DNA from 2 places in the Rathayibacter soli genome. Region 1 is predicted to be linked to the other one. Evidence: predicted binding sites of a transcription regulator. Region 1 holds the regulator's gene; the other holds the start of a gene.

Region 1 (3,408 bases):
GGATCAGCGTCGACCACAACTTCTCGTCGGCAGGGCTCAACTGGTTGCTGGCTTGGTACGGATTCCCGGGAGGGGGTGTTGCATCAGACATCGAGGCTCCTTGATGTTCTGCCCTCTCGGGCAGGTTTATGTTCTGGCCCCTCACCTTATGGCACAGCGGACACTCAGGAGAAGACCCCCGCGGGCGTTTTTCGCCGCGGGGGCCTTCAACCGGTTACTTGATAAAACGCACTGCGAACGGGTAGCGGTAAGTGCCGCCGCCGTTGACGCGCACTGCGCCGACGATCGAGAACACGACGTCGAGCACAACCAGAGCCCAGCCGATCACGGCGAGGATCAGGAGCACCACCGTCCATACCCCGAAGCTGAGCGAGAACAGCAGCGCTGCTGTGACAATGGCGGCGATGATGGCCCAGATGATCATGGCGGCGACCATGGTGATCTGGAAATTGAGTGCCTCCTTCGATTCTTGCTTCGTCAGCGTGCCGCGCTTGCCGAATGCGAGATAGATCACGAGGGCTGGCACGATCGCCAGAAGCGCGAGCCATCCGGTGAAGAATGCCAGAATCGACACCGCGCCACCGAGGTGGGCCCACATTGCGTATTGCTTGTCCTGAACCGGAGTGAACGGTGCAGCCTCTGCGGCGGCGTACTGCTGTTGCGCCCCTGGTTGCTGTGCGCCCGGCTGTTGCTGGGCATACTGTGGCTGCGCAGGCGCTGCTGGCTGTGGCGGAACGTAGGGCGGTTGCGCGGCTTGAGCCTGGGCTGGTTGCGGTTGGGCTGGTTGCGGTTGCGCGGCTTGCGGCAGGCCCGCTGCAGGATCTGCAGGCTGCTGCACATTCGGGTCTGTCATGATGGTCCCCTTCGGTAAGTGGTTGTTGTCAACCGCTCGCCGATGCGCCTGTGCCTCGACATCTGGAGCAGGCAGCATTGCGAGCACAACCCTAAAGTACCCTGAGGCCATGGGCCCCGCAATCACCGCGTCGGAGGGCCACGCGATATGATTGGCACTCGGAGTTATTGAGTGCTAATCAGAGCGGTACTGGTCAGAGCGGTGCCAATCAGAGCGGTGCCAATCAGAACAAGAGGAGGCGACGATCTGGATGGTATCGGAACGTAGTCTCGAGGTTCTCCGCGTGATCGTGCAGGACTATGTGGCCTCGCGCGAGCCTGTCGGCTCGAAGAGCATCGTCGAACGTCACTCGTTCGGTGTTTCCGCTGCGACAATCCGTAACGACATGGCCGCGTTGGAAGAAGAGGAGTTGATCGCTGCTCCGCACACGTCATCGGGTCGGGTGCCCACTGACAAAGGGTATCGCGTGTTCGTCGATCAGCTTGCCGATCTGAAGCCGCTGACAAGCGCGCAACGCCAGGCGATCGAGGTCTTCCTCGGTCAATCTGTGGACGTCGACGATGTGCTTGCACGCACCGTGCGTCTGCTCTCACAGCTCACACATCAGGTGGCGCTCGTGCAGTACCCGTCGGTGTCTGCCGCTCGCGTTCGGCATATCGAGTTCGTGCCCGTCGCTCCGCAGCGCGTGCTGTGCGTTCTGATCGCAGACACAGGAGCCGTTGAACAGCGTGTCGCGGAACTGCCGGGCGTTGGTGATGAGGAGCTCATCAGCGAGTTGCGCGCGCGTGTGAATGCGGCCGTCGCCGGATGCAAACTTTCGGATGCCGTGCTGCGACTGCGCGAGATCGAGGATCAGTTCGGAGAGAGGCATCGCCGGTTGGCGGCGGCGATTCTCACGGCGCTGATCGATCAGATCGAGAGCACACGGCAAGAGAAGCTCGTCATGGCCGGTACGGCCAACCTGGTTCGCACGGAGCACGACTTCGCCGGCAGTATCTACCCCGTGCTCGAGGCGATTGAGCAGCAGGTGGAGTTGTTGAAGCTTTTCGGTGAGATGGCGACCGATCAGCACGGCGTGTCCGTGAGCATCGGCCGCGAGAACGCACCGTTCGGACTGTCGGAGACCTCTGTGCTTGCAAGCGGATACGCGGGCGGCGGCGGGGCACTCGCCCACGTCGGCGTTCTCGGACCGATCCGGATGGACTATTCGAACAACATGGCGGCCGTGCGCGCCGTCGCCCGATATTTGTCGCGTCGCCTCGGCGAAGACTGAGCCCGCAACGAGAACGAGTAAGGAAACACCTTTTACGTGGCCGACCATTATGAAGTGCTGGGCGTCGATCGCAACGCGACACCGGACGAGATCAAGAAGGCATACCGCAGACTGGCACGCGAACTGCATCCGGATGTGAATCCGAGCCCGGAGGCATCCGAACGGTTCAAGTCCGTGACTCACGCGTATGACGTGCTCAGCGACCCGCAGCAGCGAGAACAGTACGACCTCGGCCCTCAACAGGGCAGCTTCAGTGGTGCCGGTTTCGGCGGCTTCGGCGATATCTTCGAGACATTCTTCGGCGGTGGTGGTGGGACGCGAGGGCCGAAGTCGCGGCGAGAGCGCGGCCAAGACGCCCTCATTCGCGTTGAGGTCGATCTCGATGAGGTGATCTTCGGCACGCACCGCGATCTGGAAGTCGACACCGCAGTGCTCTGCGAGACCTGCTCCGGCTCATGCTGCCAACCGGGTACTGCACCGGTCACCTGCGACATCTGCCACGGAACCGGTCAACTTCAGCGCGCGGTGCGCTCGCTGCTCGGCAATGTGATGACCTCGACGCCCTGCGGCACCTGCCGCGGCTATGGCACGGTCATTGCAACCCCCTGTGTCACCTGCCAGGGTCAGGGCCGGGTGCGTGCCCGGCGCACGGTGCCGGTCGACATTCCGGCCGGCGTCGACACCGGACTGCGGTTGCAGATGCCCGGCAGTGGTGAAGCGGGCCCAGCCGGCGGCCCGAACGGCGACCTCTACCTCGAGATCAAAGTGAAGCACCATGATGTTTTCAGCCGCGACGGCGACGATCTGCTCTGCACACTTGTCATCGCGATGACCGATGCCATTCTCGGAACGCGCGCAACGGTCAGGGCGCTCGACGGCGACATCGACGTCGAACTGAAACCAGGCACGCAAAGCGCCGAGGTGCTCACTGTCAAGGGTCGCGGAATCACGCGGCTGCGAGGCGGCGGCCGTGGCGATCTGCGCATCGGCGTGCAGGTCACGACACCGACGAAACTCGATCGCAAGGAACGCGACCTCATCGAGAAGTTCTCGGCAGTGCGCAAGCAGGAATCTCCCACCCTCACGCACTTCCAGCAGGGTCTGTTCGCGAAGTTGCGCGATCGTTTCATGGGCGTCTAGGCGGCTGGCACCGGCGGGGCTTCTCGTGGCGAACTTCTATCTGGTCGAAGAACTCGACTCGGCGAATGTCGGCGACGAGATCGTGCTCGGGGCGTCGGAATCGCGCCACATCGTGACGGTGTCCCGTACCCGAGTCGGAGAC
Region 2 (3,408 bases), 1.6 Mb from region 1:
CCGAACCAGCGCTCCGGCGGCATCGCCTCGTGCAGCAGAAACACGCCGACGAGAAACTGGATGAACGGAGCGAAGTACTGGATGAACCCGAGATAGATCAGCGGAAGCCGGCGCGCTGCAGCCGCGAACAGCAAGAGCGGCACTGCCGTGATCACACCGGCGGAAACGAGAAGCACCGTGTGCCAGGTGCTGATCGTGCCGAGTGTAATTCCAGTGGTCGCGCCGACGACGATCAGCTGAATCACGGCGACCGGCGCCAGCCAGGCGGTCTCCAGGGTGAGCCCGGAGACGGCATCCACGTCTTTGCCGACTTGTTTCTTGACCAGACCGTAGAGACCGAACGAGAATGCGAGCACCAGCGCGATCCACGGAAGAGATCCGTAACCCACGGTCAGCACACCGACCGCGATGATGCTCACGGCCACTGCGATCCACTGCGTGATCCGCAGTTTCTCGCGCAACACGATCACACCGAGAAATACGGTCACGATCGGGTTGATAAAATAGCCGAGCGCGGCCTCGACGACTCGCCCTGCTTCAACTCCGTAGACGTAGGTCTGCCAGTTGATGTAGATCAGGGCACCGGCAGCACCCATGATGAGAACGATCCGCGGGCGACGCAGGATCCCAACAAGCGGGTGCCAGGCCCGGGTGACGGCGATCAGGATCGCGCAGAACACGAGCGAGAACAGCACTCGCCAGGCGACGATCTCGAATGCCCCGGTCGGTTGCAGGGCGACGAAGTAGATCGGAAGCACACCCCACAGGCAGTATGCGACGATCGCGAAGATCAGCCCGCTGCGGCTACTCGGCTCACTCGAGCCCGTGCGCACGGCGCGGGTCGGGGATGCAGCTGGCGGCGAACTCACTGACCAATGCTATGGCCACCCGCCGACATCCGCTTACCTCGTCGCCGTGCGCCGTCGGTCTCGATACGCTCGCTAGCGCTCGCTACTCGACCACCGGTTCCGTCAGGTGGTCGAGTAGCGCACGAGCGCAGCGAGTACGCGTATCGAGACCCTCGCTCGCTAGCGCTCGCTACTCGACCACCGACAAAGAAAGGGCCCGGGCGGCTTTCGCCATCCGGGCCCTTCCACAAAACGAACGTGCTTAGTGCACGACCACAGCGAGAACGTCGCGGGCCGAGAGCACGAGGTACTCGTCGACGCCGAACTTGACCTCGGTTCCGCCGTACTTGGAGTACAGCACCTTGTCGCCAACGGCGACGTCGAGCGGAACACGGTTGCCGTTGTCGTCAATGCGACCGGGGCCGACCGCAATGACTTCGCCCTCCTGGGGCTTTTCCTTGGCGGTGTCCGGGATCACCAGGCCGGAAGCTGTGGTCTGCTCAGCCTCAACCTGCTTGATAACAATGCGATCCTCGAGCGGCTTGATGGAGACCGACACGTTTGACCTCTTTCTCGTACTGAAGACTGGAGTTAGCACACTCACACCGAGAGTGCTAAGACCGAGTTTAGAGCCTGTGCTGGCACTCTCGCAACGTGAGTGCCAAAGATCGCCCTCGAATCGACCAAATAGGCCGACCAGATAAGTTGGTCGAATGGAACGCTCGGAACTGCTCGAACTGATGAGTCCGGCGGGGCTTCGGCTTCTCGACTCGCTGCCTGAGTACACCTCGTCGACGGATGCGCTTGCCAGCGTTTCCGCGCTCCGCAAGGCGGGGCATCCGCCCGCGCTTGTCGCTGCGGTGCTCAGCCAAGCGAAGCTGCGCGGTAAGGCGAGGTCGAAGTTCGGCGAGTTCGCCTCGCGTATGCTGTTCACCGCCGCGGGCCTGGAGCAGGCCACGCGGTTACGAGTGGCCGCACTGCACGCTGGGCGGTTCCAGAGCGCCGGTGCCGGCCACATCGCCGACCTCGGTTGCGGCATCGGTGGGGACGCCCTGGCGATGGCTGCGCTCGGCCTCACCGTGACCGCGGTGGAAGCCGACGAGATCACTGCCGCGATCGCAGCATACAACCTTGCACCATTCGAGACGGCGAACGTCGTGAACGCCCGCGCGGAAGATGCGGCCGGCAGCGCTGCGGCACTGGCGGACGTCGACGGCGTCTATATCGATCCGGCTCGGCGCACAGCGGGCCACTCCAACACCAAGCGCTTGACCGACCCGAACGAGTACTCCCCGAGCCTCGACTTCGCCTTCGGCCTCGGCGAACGGATGCCCGCGGGCGTCAAGCTCGGGCCAGGCCTCGACCGCAATCTCATCCCCCACGACGCTGAGGCGCAATGGATCTCCGTCGACGGCCAACTCGTGGAGCTGGGAGTCTGGTTCGGAGCGGTGGCCAGGGAGGGCATCCGTCGGTCTGCACTGGTGTTGTCCGACGGCGAGCCTGCGGAACTCGCCGGGCCGGCAGACAGCGAGGATGAGCCGGTCGGCGACCTCGGCGAGTACCTCTACGAGCCCGACGGCTCAGTGATCCGCGCTCGCTTGATCGGCGACCTCGCGCGCCGCATGAACGCGCGGATGATCAGCGACGGCATCGCCTACTTGACGACCGACCAGCCGGTCGGCACCCCGTTTGCCGCTGGATTCCGGGTGCGCGAGCGGGTGCCGTTCCAGGAACGCGAGTTGAAGCGCGCACTGCGCGAGCGCGGCATCGGCACGCTCGAGATCAAAAAGCGCGGGGCGGATGTCGACCCCGCCGCCCTGCGGACCCGCCTGTCCCTTCGTGGTGACGCCTCCGCCACGCTCGTGCTCACCCGCATCGGCGGCAAACACGAGGCGTTGCTCGTGGACCGCCTCTAGCCCTTGCCGAAAGCCGGCCCCTGAGCTTGCCGAAGGCCGGTCGTCTGTCCCGCTGATCGAGGAGGCCGCCCGCGGCCGTCTGTCCCGCTGATCGAGGAGGCCGCTCGCGGCCGTCTGTCCCGCTGATCGAGGAGGCCGCCCGCGGCCGTCTCGAGATCCACCCCACCCCAACCAAACACCAACAAGCTCCGCTGATCGAGGAGGCCGCCCGCGGCCGTCTGTCCCGCTGATTGAGGAGGCCGCTCGCGGCCGTCTCGAAATCTCCGGCACCCAACACCGACGGGCCGCCCTCCCGTGGGAGAGCGGCCCGTCTGGCGTGCGCGTCGACTCAGTATGTGTATGAACCAAGGTTTCCGACGGCGACGAGCACGATGATCGTGAAGATGATCGCGATCACGAGCACGAGGATGCCGACGAATCCGAGGATGATGCCGGTCAGCCACATGCCCTTCGCCTGCGGTTCTTTGCTCTTGCCGAGGAAGCCGAGCACGATGGCCGCAATCGAGAACAGTCCTCCGAAGAAGAACCACGACGTGAACACGCCGAGAATACCGGTGATCAGCGCGATGATGCTGAGCACGGGTGCCTTCTGCGCCGGAGCCGTTGTATACGGCTGCGCGTAGGGGTTGACCGGCGGCGCACCG

What was found. The regulator HrcA, encoded in region 1, represses chaperone genes, less so after heat shock. The targets are predictions, from matches to a motif close to TTNGCACTCGNNNNNNNCGAGTGCNAA.
Region 2: a site for HrcA is predicted at 1,487-1,513, ahead of groES (co-chaperone GroES). Genes of this name have one in related genera too.

Annotation. Positions count from the first base shown of each region.
Region 1 is NZ_CP133020.1:2,535,721-2,539,128, reverse strand. It holds gene QU604_RS11745 (DUF4870 domain-containing protein) at 1-91, opposite strand, end outside; gene QU604_RS11740 (DUF4870 domain-containing protein) at 215-853, opposite strand; gene hrcA (heat-inducible transcriptional repressor HrcA) at 1,104-2,126, shown strand; gene dnaJ (molecular chaperone DnaJ) at 2,163-3,266, shown strand; gene QU604_RS11725 (16S rRNA (uracil(1498)-N(3))-methyltransferase) at 3,292-3,408, shown strand, end outside.
Region 2 is NZ_CP133020.1:934,883-938,290, reverse strand. It holds gene rarD (EamA family transporter RarD) at 1-833, opposite strand, end outside; gene groES (co-chaperone GroES) at 1,111-1,407, opposite strand; gene QU604_RS04275 (THUMP-like domain-containing protein) at 1,562-2,764, shown strand; gene QU604_RS04270 (DUF4190 domain-containing protein) at 3,093-3,408, opposite strand, start outside.